Regions from separate parts of the Neobacillus sp. NPDC093182 genome, predicted to be linked through region 1. Evidence: riboswitches for the same ligand, from Rfam matches in the RefSeq annotation. Region 1 holds a riboswitch; each other region holds the start of a gene.

Region 1 (5,974 bases):
TATATGTAAGGAAATTGATCTGTAATTTGTTTACCGCCTAACTCTTCAAAATACATTCCTAGGTGCTTTCGATTTATTCCACGAAACTCTAATTCCTGCTCAAGCATATTAACCACCCGCTACAGGAGGAAATAGTGCAAATTGATCGGTTTCTTTTACAATAGTCTCAAGACCATCTAAATGAATAATATTTCTTCCGTTTATAAAAACATGAACAAATGGAAGCAGCTCTTTTTCAGGAGTAAATATTTCTCCCTTCAAATCAGGAAACATTTCAACCATCTTATCCAATACATCAATCACCCGTTGACCGTCCGGGTTAACCTCAACCCCAACTCCGCCGCAAATTTGCCGGAGATTAGCAAACACTCTAACTAGCATATCAAACACTCCTCTCCCCTTACTTAAATAGTAAAACTATTTGCAATAATTGTCATCCTTTTTTAACGTAGAAAGAGCTGCCGGGGAGTGACCCGGCAGCTCTTTCTCCTAAAGCGATGTTATACATAAAAAATCGACATAGGCAGTTTATCAAACCCTAAATACAATACAAGTAAGAAGGCGATAACAAACTGTATCCATAAAACTGAAGTTTTTCTATTTTGTGCAACCTTGCTTAGGATCATTTCAAATAAACCAATTACCCATATCCCTACTACCGCTTTTAGTATATACAACAAATCAATATTGGACAGCATGAAAATTAGACCAACACCTGTTGCAATAATTAGCAAATAAAGCACACGTAAAATCATTCGGACAATTTTAGCGCCCTTTTCTTTTCCGCCTTTTAGTAAAAATATAGCGACAATAAATAAAATTAGGGCTAAAACCCAAGCTGTAACGTGACCATGAATCATTTGATTTTCCTCCTATGTATCAATAGCTTATAGCAACACTATCATACCATAGGCATTCAAAAAATCCTAAATAAAACTGGCTGCTAATAATATGAACCTTCAAGAGGATTAACCGAAAAAATATCTCTAAGGACAATATTTTCCCCTTCAATTCCCTGAACCTCTGTTATCTTCGTAATTTTTCTTTTTCCATCATGTGAACGTGAAAGGTGGACAATGATGTCAATTGTTCCAGCGATTTTTTCCCTAATCGCTTGGATAGGAAAATTCATCCCTTCAAGATATGCTATGATTTCCAAGCGGTCAATCATATTACGCGGACTGCTGGAATGTCCTGTTGCAAGAAAACCATCCAGTCCTTTATTTTCTTTCCGAAGTATGTCACGTACATCTTTACCACGAACATCTCCAATAAGATTCCTTTCCTCTTTTGGAATAAAAGTGGAAAGTGCATTAACAAGCGTAGTTTTTCCTGCCCCTGTTCCTCCGCTTACTAGAATATTTAATCTAGCTTTCACACATGTACAGAGGAAGAGTGCCATTTCTTTTGTCATGGTCCCGTTAAGAATTAAATCCTGAAGCTCTAGAGGTTTCCATGAATTCCTTCTAATAGCCAGCCTTGCTGACTTGTACAATTTGTGATCTACATCTTGTACCCAATTAATTTGCTGGATTTGTTTTAATAGCCCCATACATTCCACCCGCCTTGTTTTTGTTTTTTGAAAACCATTTTGCTCACAAAACATAAAGAAGATATGAACGGTTAGGCGAGGTTTAATGAAACACAATAAAAATAACCCCGCCTTTACCGAAAGGGGGGTTAACAAATGAAGTACAACAATGCACATAAAAAGACCTATGTAAACATTGCTGTTATCTATGAAAAACGCCCTGTTCTTTCGGTAACTGGCTGGCGTAGTGCAAATGCACCTTAGCCCCTCTAGCTTTGCGTCACTGATTTTCACCAGTTTTGCCTTTATCGAGAATCAGTGTTTTTACATTTCCGACTGATCTCTTAAACCTATCATAAGTCCTTTTGTCTTAATCTCATATCCTACTATTATATCATTTTTTAAAAATACATAGGTAATATTACCTAATTATATAATTTTCCCAACAATTTAGATTAGATTTACTTTATTTGGGCGAATGAATCACATTACACCAACCTATACATACGATATTAGGAGAAAAAAAGGTAAAGGGTGTTGTTTATGCCAGCGATTGTAGGAGTTGCACAAGTCATATCACTTGGCAGCAGTTCCGTTTTTCATATTGGAGATGTCTACAAAATCATGCCATTTTCATCTGCAAAAACTTTCTCCGGTGCTGGTTCCTTTAATACGGGTGAAAGTTTAAGTGTTCATAATAATAATTTAAGCAATACGAACACATACGATTCAGATGGTATTGATCAAGGAATCTTCCTTAATGCTTAAGGAAAGGTTGATTTTATATGAATTTTTATATTCAGCAAACAATTCAAATAAACTTTATTAAAATTAGCAGTATTACCAATTCTTCTGTCCTGCAGATCGGCAGCGCCGGAATTATTAAACCTGCATCTTATTTGTATAATACAGGAGGTTTTACAAAGCCCGCACCAACTGCAGGAGGTACTCAAACTACAAGCGGGCAATCTAGTAGCCCTGCAGTGCCATTATCAGGCACGAGAGAAGTTGATTCAAAGTGAGGTGATGGTATGTACCAGGATTATTCACAACTTCTTCAATGGGTCCAATTGACTTTGCAGGCACAGGAAAATAGAATTGCTACTCTGGAACACACCATTCAAAAACTTCAGGAAGAAATGAAGCAATTAAATGATAAGCCTAGTATTCGGGTTGATAAGATTGAATATAAATTTGATCAATTGAAGGTTGAAACTCTTGAAGGAACCTTAAACATTGGACTAAATCCATCCGATTTGGCAAATATTGAAGATTTTGCTGTAGAAAATCAATCCTTAAATACTCCTATCCATCCCAAGGCACAAATGCAGCGTTCAATGAAAATAGAAGAATCAATTTATCGGTATTTAGAAACGGAACTGCCAGTACTATTTAAGGAAACCCAAAATCAATTAAATGTTAGATTAGATGATTCCTATTTAGCTTTTATTAAACAAGATATCATGCAACAGCTTCCAGCTAGGATTGATTACCATATACAAAATACTGCAGCCAATAAACGTGACGACGAACAAAGTACAGAGGAGAGCATTATTGCATTACTCAAAGAGGAAATTAGAAAAGGTATTTTAATATTTATTAATCATTTACCAGAGAATGTGAAAGGAATGAATACGCAAAATGAACTTTGAAGTATATAATCGAGACCTCCATGTAGATACAATTAGAATTCTAGGCGTTTCAAGTTCTTCGCTCGTAATGGTTGGCGATACACAAACGATTCAATTAGCAGCAACTTTCGACACACCTGCTGAATCACTCATCATCGGGCCTTATGTGCCACTTTTTTAGGTGTGCTTAAGATCATGCTCCAGAGATCTTCTGTCGTAAACGCCATTAATGTAACCTCGGCTTCCTTTGCCTCTATCATCCAGCTTGGAGATTCCCGTATTATTAATGGATTTTCACGCGCCTTAGCTGTTCAAAGGGAAGCTGAAGTTTTTAATTCAAAAGAAGGTAATTTTTTAAACTACCCTGTGTTTTCGGAACCAATCCCTTTTTTACCAATCAATGAAAGCATGACGATATCTACTCATAATAGCCTTCCTATCATTAAGGTCAATACTATATCTATCCTTGCAATGTCTTCGGATGCCATACTGCACGTTGGAAACAGTCAAAACGTCTCCATGGAAGCACGGGTAAAACATATCAGACATCTGCATCATAATGAGGATGAACAATGACAAGGACGTTGGAATACGATATCACAAGATTACTAAGGGCAAGTAAAGAAAAGGATGTTCGTAAATGCCAGCGATAATTGGTCCAGTTCAGATTGTGAATGTAAGTGGTGGAATTGTTCAATTCGGGGATACTGTATATATTTCTCCAAAAAGTGCTTCAAAGACCAATGCAGGTTCTGGAGGCTTAAATACAGGGGGAATTATATTTACTGCTAGCGGTTTAAGCGGCACAAATGTACTTGATGCTAATTTGCTTGACCAGCCAATAGGCGGGAATAATTAGAAACGACATAAACCTGAATGTTTATGTCGTTTTCTATTTGACTATAGCTTTAATACGTGAGCTCCATCAAAGAAGAATAAAAATCTTTCATTAATTTTTCTCTTCCAAATTTGCTCCAATGCCTTTGTATATAAATTGATTTGTAATCGGTACCGCTCTTCAAGAATAGGTCTTGCCTGGACAAAACCGCCTTTGTAACGATCCGTTATCCCATCCGATTTAAAGTCAATAAGGACGAGTCCATTTTCATCTTCAAAAACACAGTCGATAATCCCCTGGACAAAAACAGATTCTTCTTCATCCTTCCATGTCGGATATACTTCTGACGAAGGCAATGACAGGGTAAAGGGAATCTCACGATGTACCACCTTTGCATTTATTATCCTCTTACCTAAATCTGACTCGAAAAATTTCCCAATGAGTTGTGTATCAATGACCTCCGCCTGTTCGATAGTTAACAGTTCATTATTAACCATCGACTCGATTTGTGTCTTAACAGATTGTATCGTAACAGGTCTTGTTAAATCGACATGCTGCATGACCATATGCAGAGCAGTCCCTCTTTCAGCAGGGGTAAGCGCCTTTTCCTGCATAAACTTTGGCCGTTTTGTAATCGATTTTTTAAATCTGCTTAACAATTCGGTACCACTATGCTCATCAGACATTTCACGCTGACGCTTCATTTCCGATACCGATTGCTTTGAGCGATGGGTGGAGGCATTCTCAAAAGAATACTCCCATGTTAAGCGAGACTCAATTTCCTCTTTATAAGGAGATGTTACGGGGATCATTTCCTTATTCTCTACCTTTTCTAAAAAGGTGTCCTCCTCTAAGCTGATCAATACTTCCTGATTTTTTATATCATCAGCATTCATTACTGTAATTTTCCATGCAGATGGGTGACAGGTAATCTCATCAGGAACTAACGGGTTTTGAATCTCCATCTTCCCTAGTTTTATACTGTCCTGGTGCCGAATCAGCGCTGGTCCGACCCAATCCATATAACAGCCTGCCCCTGCCCTTTCATAATCCTTAAGCAGCCAGTTTGTATTAGTAGATACATCAGTCCACTGTTCTATTTTTTTATCTGCATCCTTCAATGTTCCTGTCAAATATAGTTTTTCCTTCGCACGTGTCAATGCTACATAAAGGACCCGCATTTCTTCTGCGAGCATTTCCATCTTCTTTCTGCGCTTAAAAGCAATTTGAGGTAAAGAAGGATAGGAAATTCGCTTTTCCACATTTACATATTTTGCAGCAAATCCGTACTCTTTATCAAGCATATAAGGCTTCCGGATATCAGACATATTAAAGCTTCGAGACAACCCTGCAATGAAAACGACAGGAAATTCGAGACCTTTGCTGCTATGAATGGTCATAATCCGCACAACATCTTCCTGCTCTCCAAGCGCTCGAGCTGCTCCTAAATCATCTCCTCTTTCAATCATTCTCTCAACAAAACGCAGAAAGCGGAATAGCCCTCGGAACGAGGTTTGCTCATATTGCCTTGCCCGATCATACAAAGCTCGTAAATTTGCCTGCCGCTGCTTACCTCCAGGCAAACCGCCTGCAAAGTCATAAAACTGTGTATCCCGGTAAAGCTGCCAGATTAATTCTGAGAGTGACCCCTGGCGTGCCATAGAACGCCATTGTTCCAAATGGTCATAAAAACGGCGCACCTTTTCGTATAAAAGTTCTGTTTTTTCTGTCGGGCTGCTTTTACAGAACTTTTTAACAGACTCCCAGTATGTTCCCTTGTTGTGTAAACGTATTTGCGCCAGCTCCTCTTCGTTCAGCCCCACGATGGGCGACCGTAAAACAGAAGCCAATGGAATATCTTGATATGGGTTATCAATCACTCTAAGCAGCGACATCATGATGGCTACTTCCGTTGCTTCAAAATATCCAGAGGAAAGGTTCGCATAAATCGGAATCCCTTGTTGTTTAAATTCC
Region 2 (5,974 bases), on a different contig from region 1:
CTGTGCTCCCGGAACAGGGACGCTTGAGGTTGGCGGGTTAAACAGCTTTGAAACCTTACAAATCATTCGTTCCCTAACAGATTTTAATTTTATTGGTTTTGATCTAGTTGAGGTTTTACCGCCATACGACCCAACCCAGATTACCTCCTTACTCGCTGCAACTATCATCCATGATTTTGCCAGCCTCGTTGCGCTAAAAATTAAATAAACCTAAAAGGCAGTGTACTCTTTATTTACGAGTCCACTGCTTTTTTGATAAAAACCATAATAAATAATCGGCTAGTGATTTATTCAGTTAGAAAATAGTCCCTTGCTAATGTTTATTTTTATTTACGTACTTACCGTAGTCTGGAATAGCAATTTGCTCAAAGTCACTAACTAACTTTTTAAGGCCTTTTGCCAGTATTTCACCTGACAAAGGCATTCCGTGACCAGTTACAGCAACTGTTGGCTGCAGAGTTTCTATTGTTCTAACTGATTCCCAAGCTGCTTGCCAATCTGTTGTAAGATATCTCGGTGGTCCACTTATTTCCATTTCTTGTGTAAGAACCTTATAAAGAGAATCTTGTTTAACGGTAACAAATGCATCTCCTGCTAGTAGAGCCCGATCTTCTTCTCTAAATAGCGACACATGTCCTGGAGTATGCCCAGGGGTATGTACCCAGCGAAAACCTGGCAAATGCGGTACACTTCTATCAGAAGGAAGTTTTTGAATATGATTCCCCAAATTAATTGGTTCATTTGGGAACATTGGGGACATTTTAGCAACCAAACCACCTTCCACAGTAGGATCTGGCTCTGGATAACTCATTTTTCCAGTCAGGAAAGGTAACTCTAACTCATGTGCATATACAGGAACATTCCAATGATTAATTAATTCAATAATTGCTCCCACGTGGTCAAAATGACCATGTGTTAAAATGATTGCTTGAGGACGCCTATTAGCACCGAAACGTTCTTCAGTAACTGAAATTATTTCGTTAGCTGATTCAGGCATCCCTGCGTCAACTAAAACAAAATTCTTAGTTTCTGGATTTCCAACCAAACAAATATTCACAATTTGAATGGTATGGCTATATAAATCGGGCAGTACCTCTATTCCAATACCACTTCCTATTGAAGTTGTTGGAATAAATTTATAATCACCGCCATAGGACATTTCTTGATCCATTCTTAAACCTCCTTAACTATTTTAGCAATTTGTCTAACAAAGCTATTTTGCTCTTTTAATCACTATCCTATGATGAAGGTTTATTTTAAAAAGAATCGTATGATTAATTACCATTTACATAAGAAAAAACGCTTGGATATGTATCCAAGCGTCCCCTAATTACCGCGCAAAGCGATGATTTCCGATTGTTACCGTTACTTCACGTGAAAAAATCCACTGACTTGAAGCTGTTTTTGGATTATAGAAAAATAAAGAACCATTTCCTTTACCCATCAAAGCGATTGCTTCATTAACTGCTCTTTTAGACTCTGCGTCAGCTGGCTTATTGATTTCGCCATTTGCAACAGGTGTAAATGCATAGTGTCCATTTGAGATTTGATAAATGACTCCACGAACTGTGTTAGGGAAGTCTGGACTTTTCACTCGGTTAAGAATAACAGTCGCAACAGCTACCTTTCCAGCATATGGCTCGCCAACTGCTTCTGCACGAACTAATCGCGCCATTAATTCTTCATCTGCCGCTGAAATTGGAGAGTTTGGCAGAATCATATTTTGACCTGCAATAAGAGGTTTACTATTGTTTGCACTCATTAAGCTATTAATAGGAATACCAAATCCTTTAGCTATTTTCCAATATGTCTCACCGTATTGAATTTTGTGAGTTGTTGCTGCTTCGGACTTAGTGATACCTGTAAATGCTGACATTGACAAAATTAATCCTGCTGCAATAACAAGTTTTTTTAGTTTATTCATGTTTAATGGCCTCCTAGTATTCTGGTTGTTTTCTCTACTAATAAGGCTATCAGTTGTAACATACTTAATCATTAACCAAAAAAAACCAGTGCTTAAATAACACAAATGGCTCCTGCTATGAAAGCATCTATCTAGTAAATGGAATTAGTAACCAACTAATTATCATTTCCATAATCAATCCACTAATGGATAACCGTGGAAAAATTATTACATACTATTTCAGGCCTATTTCATGAAATAACAATGTAATAATGACAATCTTCACTAAAATGACAAAAAATCCCTCAATTTTTCACAGGTTTCTCCCTAAATCTTTGGTAATAATATAATAGAAGACAAAATGATGGAGGTTTTTTAAATGGATAGTCAGTTAGTGAACATACTTAACAAACAAATTGCAAACTGGTCTGTATTGTATATCAAGTTACATAATTACCATTGGTATGTGAAGGGTGGTCAGTTTTTTACCTTACACGCTAAATTTGAAGAATTCTATAACGAAGCGGGATTGCATGTCGATGAATTAGCAGAACGATTACTTGCAATCGGTGGAAATCCAGTTGCAACGATGAGAGAATGTCTTGAACTTTCATCTATTCAAGAAGCACAAGGAAGCGAAACTGCTGAAGAAATGGTTCAAACCATTATAAATGATTTTTCAATTATTATTGGTGAATTAAAAGAAGGTATGAGCTTTGCCGAAGAAAAGGACGATGAAACCACAGGTGATATGCTCCTTGCCATTCATTCCGGTTTAGAAAAACATGTATGGATGTTAACAGCATTCCTTGGCAAATCGATTTAAATGTAATAGAAATAAATAAGACTCAGCAAATGCTGAGTCTTATTTATTTCGGTATCGAGCAATGAAAACTAAGCAGATGGTAATAATCGTGAAGGCGGTAAACGCCAAGATTGGAATCGTGATAAATCCAAGCCAATTAATATAATCTTTTGAGCAAGGTACACCACTTTTACACATTTCAAATTGCTGCAAATAAGGAATCTTTTGTAAAGCCGTATGGTAGCCTGAAATAAGCATTCCAATAATCGACAATGGTAATGTGTATTTCACAATATCATCATCATTCCGGTAAAAGGCAATTCCTAGAATGATCGCTAATGGATACATAAAAATTCGCTGATACCAGCAAAGCGTACAGGGAATATAGTGGAGAACTTCACTGAAATACAAACTCCCAATGGTCGCGATAAGTGCTGCAACCCATGCAAGCAGTAATGGTTTATTCATTCCCTTTCTCCTTAGCGGCTTCCTCTACTAATTTGTTTAAATCGTCCATCGTTTGTCCATCAAATCGCTTTCCATTAACAAAAATGGTTGGTGTTCCACTAACTCCTAATTTCCCCCCAAGAGACTCATCACTTTCCCAAGCGTCTTCTGGAGCTTTCGTACCAAAATAAGCAACTACCTTCTTAACTTCTTCTTCACTAGCCATTTCTTCTAATGTTTCAGTTAAAAATTCCTCTGTAAAAACATCAATCGTTTCATATCGAGTATCTTCCGGCTGTTTATCATAAATAAGTTCATGAAACTCCCAAAATTTTTCGTTGCCTAACTCATGATAGACTGCCTCTGAGAATTTAGCTGTCCGCTCTGAATCAACATTAATAAATGGATAATGGAAATAATAAAATTTAGCTTTGCCCGTATCAACAAATTCTTTTACTATTAGTGGTACCACATTGTCAGCAAAGTTTTTACAATTGGGACACTTATAATCGCCGAATTCTACAATTGAAACAGGGGCTGATTCTTCACCGAGAAAAGGCTGATTTGAATAATCAATCTCTTCTTTAGCACTATCATCAGCTTTCTGGTTATTGGCTAGAAAGATAAACCCGATAATAGCTATTGCAATCAATCCAATAATCCAAAAAACAAATTTTGATGAAGAGGATTGCGGTTTCGTCGTTCCTTTTTTAGTACTATTTTTTCGTTGAGCCATAATCAAACTCCTTAATTATGTGATAGTTTTAACTTTGAATCTGTAATGTTAGATTAAATTTTACTAAACTTATACTGTAATGAAAATAAAAATGCCTAGGCACAGAACACGTATTATTAGATTATCCCAATAACGAAAAAAGGCCCATTTTAATGGACATTTTTTGTTAGGCAATTTCTTTTTTCATAATCCCTTTGCGGCAGAAGGCAGTCTAAGACGCAGGTTAATCAAAGGAGGACATGGTTATGTATTAGAAGGGTCTTTTAGGAAGTCCTTAATTTCATCAACAGTAATTCCTAAATTTCGAGCTTCTAAAATGAGTTCTAGCCATTCCTTATCTACTTCTTTTTCATCTAATGGAGTGGTTAACATGGTACTGGGTGTCCTCCTAAAATATTAGTTTTTAGGCAGCTCAGCCGTCATAGTTTAGCACTTTAGACCTGTAGCTTTGCGTCCCAATCTTTCGATAGGTTTGCCTTTATCTAATTAAAGTTATAAAACTCATAAGCAAATAGTACCACATTTATTCTTTATATCGAACATAAATAATTCTAAAAATATCGACATTTTTTTACATTTCTTCCAAACGTCTGTTACAATTAAAAAAAAAAGAAACATAATAAAGTAAATTTAGGTATTAAGAATAATCAAAATGTTAAATTATACAAAAATACAGTTATCTTCACCTATGAGTAAGTTCCTAATAATATAAATATTAATATTACAGGAAAGTTCTTTATAAAGTATAGTTTCCAGTTTAATAGGAAACGGTTCTAGATAATAAATATCATGGAGAAGGTCGGAGATAGACAGTAAAATGATTAAAAGTTGAAATAGGCTAGTGATACTTATTACTTGTATTATTCTGTCTTTTATTGTAATCATAAAACATACAACCACATGTTTTATTCCAGATACAGTGGTTAATAATTTTTTGGGTAGTTTGATAAAATAAAATGATGATATTTCATTGAAGGAGTTTAAATGATGACTGAAAAAAAACATTTTACAGGTTATATTGGAACATACACAAAAGGTGAAAGCGAAGGAATCTATTCTTTCACACTAGACACGGATGAAAGGACGATCGTTGACGTTAAGGTGGCAGCTAGGTTAGAAAACCCAACCTATTTAACAATTAGCTCTGATAATCAATACTTATATTCAGTAGGAAAAGAAGGAGGATTAGGAGGATTAGCTGCTTTTTCTATTAATGATAACGGCGAGTTAACAGCAGTAGACGGTCAATTTTCAGAAGGATCACCACCATGTCATGTAAGTGTAGACACTAAAAACAAATATGTATTTAGCGCTAATTATCATAAAGGAAGCGTTGAATCCTATTTGCTTAATAAAGAAGACGGCTCCGTGCAACCTGCTGTTTCGATTATTAAACACGAAGGTTCAGGTCCAGACCCTAGACAGGAAAAAGCGCATACACATTATGCAGGATTAACACCAGACGAAAAATATTTAACCGTTGTTGAATTGGGAATTGATGCGCTGATTACCTATAAAGTCGGTGAAAACGGCTCACTTGAAAAGGTTAACCTGCTGCCATTAAAAGCTGGCAGTGGTCCTAGGCATCTCGCATTTCATCCTAATGGCAAATATGCTTATATTATGACCGAGTTTAGCTCAGAGGTAATAGCGTTAAACTATCATCCGGAAAACGGTCATTTTACGGAAATACAATATGTTTCAACTCTCCCGGAAGATTTTAAAGAAAATAACCAAGGAAGTGCCATTCATATTTCAGCGGACGGCCGTTTTGTTTATGCTGGTAACCGCGGTCACAACAGTATTGCCCTGTTTCAAGTTAATCAAGAGTCAGGTGAACTAAGCTTTGTGGAACACACGTCAACAGAGGGGGATTGGCCAAGGGATTTTGAGATTGACCCTTCTGAAAAATTCATTGTGGCTTCAAACCAAGAATCGAGCAATATAGTTCTATATTCAAGGGATGAGAGCACTGGAAGATTGACTCTCTTACAATCAGATATTAAGGTACCACACCCGGTTTGTGTTAAGTTTATAAGAAATTAGCACTTACCTCTAAGGATGTGTTAACGGTGGATTTCTT
Region 3 (5,974 bases), on a different contig from region 1:
TCTAGTCACTGCTTTCATCATCATGGTGGTGATCACGGTCGCTGCTTTCTTTCTGGTCATGCCCGTAAGCTAGTGTTGCGGGGTCCGTTTTGCCAAATGTCAAATACCACGGCTCCGTTAACGGTCCTCCCAGAAGAGCCGGACTCACAAACACATCAAATGTTTTGGTCTTAACGTTGTAGCGACGTACAGAACCTGTATCAGGTCCCAAAGGCTGGCCAGTAACGGCGGGACCCGGTCCTGTTATAGGGACAAACAGTTTGCCGTTTGGACCAAACAGGATTGCCTGCGCAAAGGCGCGGGGCTGTCCGAGGGCATAGAGATCAATCTTGTCAAGAAATCTGCCCTTACGGTCAAAGATAAGAATTTTGTCTGTGTCATTTGGGTCCCTTCTGAAACTGGTGATATAGAGGTTGCCATCAGGACCGAAGACCAAACCTTCCGGACGGTTAAAATCGGGGATGGAATCACCCTCAATGAACACATCAATGAATTCCCCGGTTTTCGGATTATAGCGCACTACCCGTCCACCGAGCTGACCTTCTGCAGTATTAGGGTTATTGCGGACGGACACATATAACAAGCCGTCCGGACCAATTACTACACTTCGGGGGAAAAACTGTACTCCAGGTGGGTGTTCAAGATTCCCCTGAAACACCCCAGTGGTACCATCATATGTCCGCACTTCTCCATTCAGTCCGTTCTGTACAATAGTGTCTGCCACAAACAGAATATTTTGTTTCGAAAGCACGATACCGCGCGGGGCGAAAGGGGCGTTAGGGTCATTGGGATGGACGAGAAATCCTTGAAACTGTCCAGTGTGTCTGTCGTACTTTAAAATGCTTCCATTTTGAGGTGCTGGAGGAGGTGGAGGATCTACGTTTTGGTTAGTAACAAGGAGATTACCATTATGGTCGAAGATAAGCCCTCGGGGACCATTTAAGCCATTGTCACCTGATGGAACAAATCTTCCAAGGAACCTGCCCGATTCTGCATCAAATGTCTTTACGGTGTTGTCGAAGCCGTCTCCAATGTAAAGATAGTCATGTCGTTTCATTCTAGATAAAAACTCCCTTCTATTAATATTGTTTTAGATTTAAAAAATATTTTTAAATCTATTATTAATCTATTCGTTTGAGAGCTTTTTGTATGGGACAACCCCTCTGATAAAAAAACACAATTTTAACTTTAGGTAGTCACGCCTAATGGTCAACTAACTCTTACCTTGCTCCTTTCATTGTAAATAAGATGAGGTAGATGTGAGATGCCTACTTCAATTAAACTGCCCCTGTTATCATGACAGAAGTTGAAGTTAAAGACCCAGCAAAAGTAATTTCGTATATTAATATGAAGGGTGGAGTTGGAAAAACTACTCTTACTAAGGAAATTGGCTATTTTCTTGCAACTAAACGTAATAAAAGAATGTTATTGATTTAGACCCGCAATCTAATTTGTAATATAGACAACTTCCACTGTCCTTTATTATTGTGCTAAAGTGTTATCGTGCTAAAATTCTGACAATTATATTGACAATCAAGCTTTTCTTCACATACAATAATTATTAGAATAAAAATATTTGAATGGACTGATAACCTATGAGGCATCCAAAAACAAAATTTAATCAAGTAATGTTTATAAAAGAGGCTGGACTCCAAATCTAATCTGATATGGAATCCAGCCTCTTTCTTTATTCTAATAAAGTGGTAGAGGAGCGAGAAATATGATCATGCTAACAGGTCAAAGTTTAACATTGGAACAAATGAAAGAGGTTTTATATCGAAAAGAGAAGGTTTTTGCATCGGAAAAAAGTATGGAACTTGTAAAAAAGAGCCGTGAAGCGGTAGAGAAAATCGTTTCCGAGCGCAAAGTAGTTTACGGTATCAATACAGGATTTGGAAAGTTTAGTGATGTATTAATCGATAAGGATCATGTCAGAGATTTACAGCTTAATTTAATACGCTCACATGCGTGTGGTGTTGGTGAACCTTTTCCGGAAATTGTTTCCAAAGCAATGGTCCTTTTACGTGCCAATGCACTTTTAAAAGGGTATTCAGGAGTTAGACCAATTGTGATTGAGAAACTATTAGAGCTGGTTAATAGAGAAATCATCCCAGTTATTCCTCAGCAGGGTTCACTGGGTGCCAGCGGGGATTTGGCGCCGCTCTCCCATTTGGCCTTAGTGCTTATTGGGGAAGGGGAGGTAATTTACAAAGGAAATCGGATGGATTCAATCCATGCGCTTCAAATGGAAGGGATTCTTCCGATAACATTAGAGGCAAAAGAGGGCCTTGCGTTAATAAATGGAACGCAGGCGATGACCGCCATGGGAGTTGTCGGCTATCTTGAAGCGGAACAGCTGGCATTTGAAAGTGAACTTATCGCAGCCATGACAATGGAAGGATTGAACGGAATCATTGACGCGTTTGCAGAGGAGGTTCATATAGCAAGAGGATACCAGCAGCAAATTGACACGGCAGCAAGAATTCGACGTTACCTAAGTGATAGTTTATTAACCAGTGTTCAAGGAGAATACCGGGTTCAGGATGCTTATTCGATAAGGTGTATTCCACAGGTTCATGGTGCTTCCTGGCAGGCACTGGATTATGTAAAAGAAAAATTAGAAATCGAAATGAATGCGGCTACAGACAATCCATTGATATTTGATGATGGGGAAAAGGTTATTTCCGGCGGGAACTTTCATGGGCAGCCGATTGCCTTCGCGATGGACTTTATGAAAATTGCGGTTGCCGAGCTTGCTAATATTTCTGAAAGACGTATCGAGAGATTAGTAAATCCACAGTTGAATGATCTGCCGCCTTTTTTAAGCCCGGAGCCTGGATTGCAGTCAGGTGCGATGATTATGCAGTATGCCGCGGCGTCGTTAGTATCAGAAAATAAAACACTTGCACACCCAGCAAGTGTCGATTCCATTCCCTCATCTGCGAATCAAGAGGACCATGTGAGTATGGGAACGATAGCCTCTAGACATGCTTATCAAATTATCCAGAATGCTCGCAGAGTGCTCGCGATTGAACTAATTTGTGCCATGCAGGCCGTTGAAATTCGCGGGGTAGAAAAAATGGCCAGCCAGACCAAGAAGATGTATGACAAGGGGAGGGAGCTTGTTCCTTCCATAAAGAAGGATCGAATCTTTTCCAAAGATATCGAAAGGGCTGCAGCCGGTCTAAAGGAAATGGACTTAAGGATGTTCATTCAAAATTTTGTTAAATAAGCAAAAAAGGCGTGAAATTCACGCCTTTTATTCTACGTCTTTCGTTTCAACTCTATTCTTAAATGCTTCTTGTACTACAATAAACTCCTCATCCCCAATGGCATCCTTTGAGTGTCTCTCAACTAAGTTATCTTTTGGTAAATTTCCAGGATGACCCTTCTTTTTATGGTTAAAATGTTCTCCACGTGCCAAATTAAACACTCCTTTCGTCTTCGAATGTATCATTCCCAAACGAAGGAAATTTATTAGTGAAGATGAGTAGGAAAGAGTATTATTTACCTTCTATTTTTTCATCAGACTTTGCAGGTTTGCACATACGATCAAGAAGGTAACCAAAAAAAACAACAAAGGCAATCGGAATAGCGTAATTTAACACATGAATGGTTGTCATTGATTAGATTCACCACCATTATTTGAATATTTAGTATATTTTAATGGTGTTTATAATAGATGTCAATTGTCACAAAATAGACAAAATTCACAGGATTTTTTAGTCTTTTTGGAGCATTTTACAAAATCTTTCCCTAGGTAAAATAAACTAATTTCGACTGCAACTGCTTCCTTTTTCCAATAAACTTCCATTTAAATTGTAAAATATAGACATTATGCGAGAATCTTAAGGGGGTTTTTGTAGAAAATTGGAATAAATTGTGTAAAAAAAAGGTTCGAAAAAATAAACTATTTGACAAAATACAACACGTTACTAAAAAAGTACTAGATATAATAAACATAGTAATTATGAATCAGGAAGACTTGTCTATCAAATATACTGAATAATCAATGATTTATGAGCATTTCGAAACAGAAAAGGGCAAACCTATTGAAAAATAGGGACGCAAAGCCGAGGATCTAAGGTATATATTTTACTATGATGGCCGGGCTGCCTGGAATACGAATATGTATTTTGGGAGTGAGTGAGAGTGGCAATAGTTGATTGTATGAAGAATGGAATGGACGCAGAATGGTTAGCTCTTATTTTAGAGGCAAAGGAGCTTGGAATTTCAAAAGAAACAATCCTTAATTTTCTCCATCAGAACGAAGTAGGAGAGGTCGTACTAAAAAATCGTTAAGATACATAAGTGAACAAAGCATACTACAAAAACCAGGTAGTATGCTTTGTTCTTTTATTATTCGTTATTATTTTGGCCAATTCGCCACTTATTGAATTCAATAAAGTCGCGAAATTGTTCTTTTGAAACACCCGAATCCATCGCTTCTTTTACAATGCTCATCCAATCGCTATCTAATTCTTCTTTATTAATGTGTTCATTTATTAGATGATCAACAGGTACGTTTAATACAGAAGAAATCTTTTCAAGGAATTGAATAGATGGATTTCTTTGCAGGTTTCTTTCTAGAGAGCTTAAATAAGATTTAGCAACTCCAGCTTGCTCGGCAAGTTCTGATAATGACATCTTTTTTTCTAACCGCAGTTTTTTTACACGATCACCTATCATGGGCTCACACACCTAATTTTTATTATTACTATAATAATTTTATCAGAAAAGCTGAAAAAGTTCCATATTAAGAACGGCCTATTATGACAAAAATATTTCTCGAAATCAAAAACTTTTTGAAAAAATGTTAGCTTAGCGATAATATTAAAATGTGTTTCCAATTCTATAAGAATACATAAAAATAATATAAAAAGGTTGGGAAGATCATGATTGTCCTTAAATCACAGCGGGAAATTGAGAGAATGAAAAAAGCAGGGGAAATTCTTGCTTCATGTCATAAAGAAATTGCAAAAATGATTAAACCAGGTATAACAACTTGGAAAATTGATGAATTTGTGGATGATTATCTTTTAAAACACAATGCTGCCCCACAGCAAAAGGGCTATAAGGGCTATAAATATGCCACATGTGCGAGTATTAACGACGAAGTATGCCATGGATTCCCAAGAAAGGAACCGTTAAAGGAAGGCGATATCGTAACCATAGATATGGTCGTCAATTATAATGGAGGGTTAGCGGATTCAGCATGGTCTTATGCTGTTGGGAAAGTCGCAAAAGAAACAGAGCATTTATTAAAAGTTACAAAAGAGGCACTGTATAAAGGAATTGAACAGGCAGTCCCTGGAAATAGGATTGGAGATATTGGTCATGCTATTCAAACCTATGTTGAAGGGGAAGGCTTATCGGTTGTTCGTGATTTTATTGGTCATGGAATTGGTGCCGTCATTCATGAAAAACCCGATGTACCACATTATGGACTGCCTGGAAAAGGTCCTAGAATAAAAGAAGGTATGGTATTTACGATTGAGCCAATGGTCAATATCGGTATGTATCAAACAAAAATGGATAGTAATGGCTGGACAGCTAGGACGATTGATGGTAAATATTCTGCTCAATATGAACACACCATTGCCATCACCAAGAATGGTCCGATTATTTTAACTGAACAGGAAAAATAAAAAAACAGATCCTTGGGATCTGTTTTACTTATTTTTGCGAAGGTTTCCTAATTCTTCGACCAAAGCCTGCATTTCGTTAGGGCTAAAAGAAGGTTTTTTCATAACCATCTCATAAATCTCTTTTAATTCCTCGTACATTTCTTCATCAAAGTGTGAAGGTTTAATGGCTCCTAGATTTAATACCTTTAATTTTTCTTTTATTTGTTCAATCATATACTCCACATTTTCAACTGTTTTCTCTGATAAATTCATCCCGTCACCCTTTCAGTATTCGTAACTTTATCTTTCCACTTTCGTTGATGGATGTCAATCTAAACTTGTTTTAA

The links. Region 1 has a riboswitch for cyclic di-GMP ahead of ACIQAA_RS13305 (ATPase, T2SS/T4P/T4SS family). Riboswitches for the same ligand answer to the same signal wherever they lie in the genome.
Region 2: another riboswitch for cyclic di-GMP. It lies ahead of ACIQAA_RS30665 (anti-repressor SinI family protein); the one in region 1 lies ahead of ACIQAA_RS13305 (ATPase, T2SS/T4P/T4SS family).
Region 3: another riboswitch for cyclic di-GMP. It lies ahead of ACIQAA_RS05450 (anti-repressor SinI family protein); the one in region 1 lies ahead of ACIQAA_RS13305 (ATPase, T2SS/T4P/T4SS family).

The regions. Positions count from the first base shown of each region.
Region 1 is NZ_JBIVOI010000006.1:203,171-209,144, reverse strand. Features, by position in the region: gene ACIQAA_RS13320 (MoaD-like domain-containing protein) at 1-107, opposite strand, end outside; gene ACIQAA_RS13315 (ubiquitin-like small modifier protein 1) at 109-381, opposite strand; gene ACIQAA_RS13310 (YisL family protein) at 501-860, opposite strand; gene ACIQAA_RS13305 (ATPase, T2SS/T4P/T4SS family) at 944-1,552, opposite strand; cyclic di-GMP riboswitch class I at 1,759-1,845, opposite strand; gene ACIQAA_RS13300 (spore germination protein) at 2,075-2,299, shown strand; gene ACIQAA_RS13295 (spore germination protein GerPB) at 2,317-2,553, shown strand; gene gerPC (spore germination protein GerPC) at 2,563-3,183, shown strand; gene ACIQAA_RS13285 (spore gernimation protein GerPD) at 3,173-3,343, shown strand; gene ACIQAA_RS13280 (spore germination protein GerPE) at 3,358-3,738, shown strand; gene ACIQAA_RS13275 (spore germination protein) at 3,803-4,021, shown strand; gene addA (helicase-exonuclease AddAB subunit AddA) at 4,063-5,974, opposite strand, start outside.
Region 2 is NZ_JBIVOI010000027.1:11,264-17,237, reverse strand. Features, by position in the region: gene speB (agmatinase) at 1-208, shown strand, start outside; gene ACIQAA_RS30690 (MBL fold metallo-hydrolase) at 314-1,171, opposite strand; gene ACIQAA_RS30685 (cell wall hydrolase) at 1,331-1,924, opposite strand; gene ACIQAA_RS30680 (Dps family protein) at 2,283-2,729, shown strand; gene ACIQAA_RS30675 (disulfide oxidoreductase) at 2,769-3,176, opposite strand; gene ACIQAA_RS30670 (DsbA family protein) at 3,169-3,891, opposite strand; gene ACIQAA_RS30665 (anti-repressor SinI family protein) at 4,135-4,263, opposite strand; cyclic di-GMP riboswitch class I at 4,295-4,378, opposite strand; gene ACIQAA_RS30660 (lactonase family protein) at 4,879-5,937, shown strand; gene ACIQAA_RS30655 (DUF421 domain-containing protein) at 5,964-5,974, shown strand, end outside.
Region 3 is NZ_JBIVOI010000002.1:174,807-180,780, reverse strand. Features, by position in the region: gene ACIQAA_RS05470 (Vgb family protein) at 2-1,057, opposite strand; gene ACIQAA_RS05465 (AAA family ATPase) at 1,297-1,437, shown strand; gene hutH (histidine ammonia-lyase) at 1,721-3,232, shown strand; gene ACIQAA_RS05455 (hypothetical protein) at 3,260-3,424, opposite strand; cyclic di-GMP riboswitch class I at 4,033-4,120, shown strand; gene ACIQAA_RS05450 (anti-repressor SinI family protein) at 4,153-4,302, shown strand; gene ACIQAA_RS05445 (helix-turn-helix domain-containing protein) at 4,360-4,689, opposite strand; gene map (type I methionyl aminopeptidase) at 4,896-5,648, shown strand; gene ACIQAA_RS05435 (DUF1128 domain-containing protein) at 5,673-5,900, opposite strand.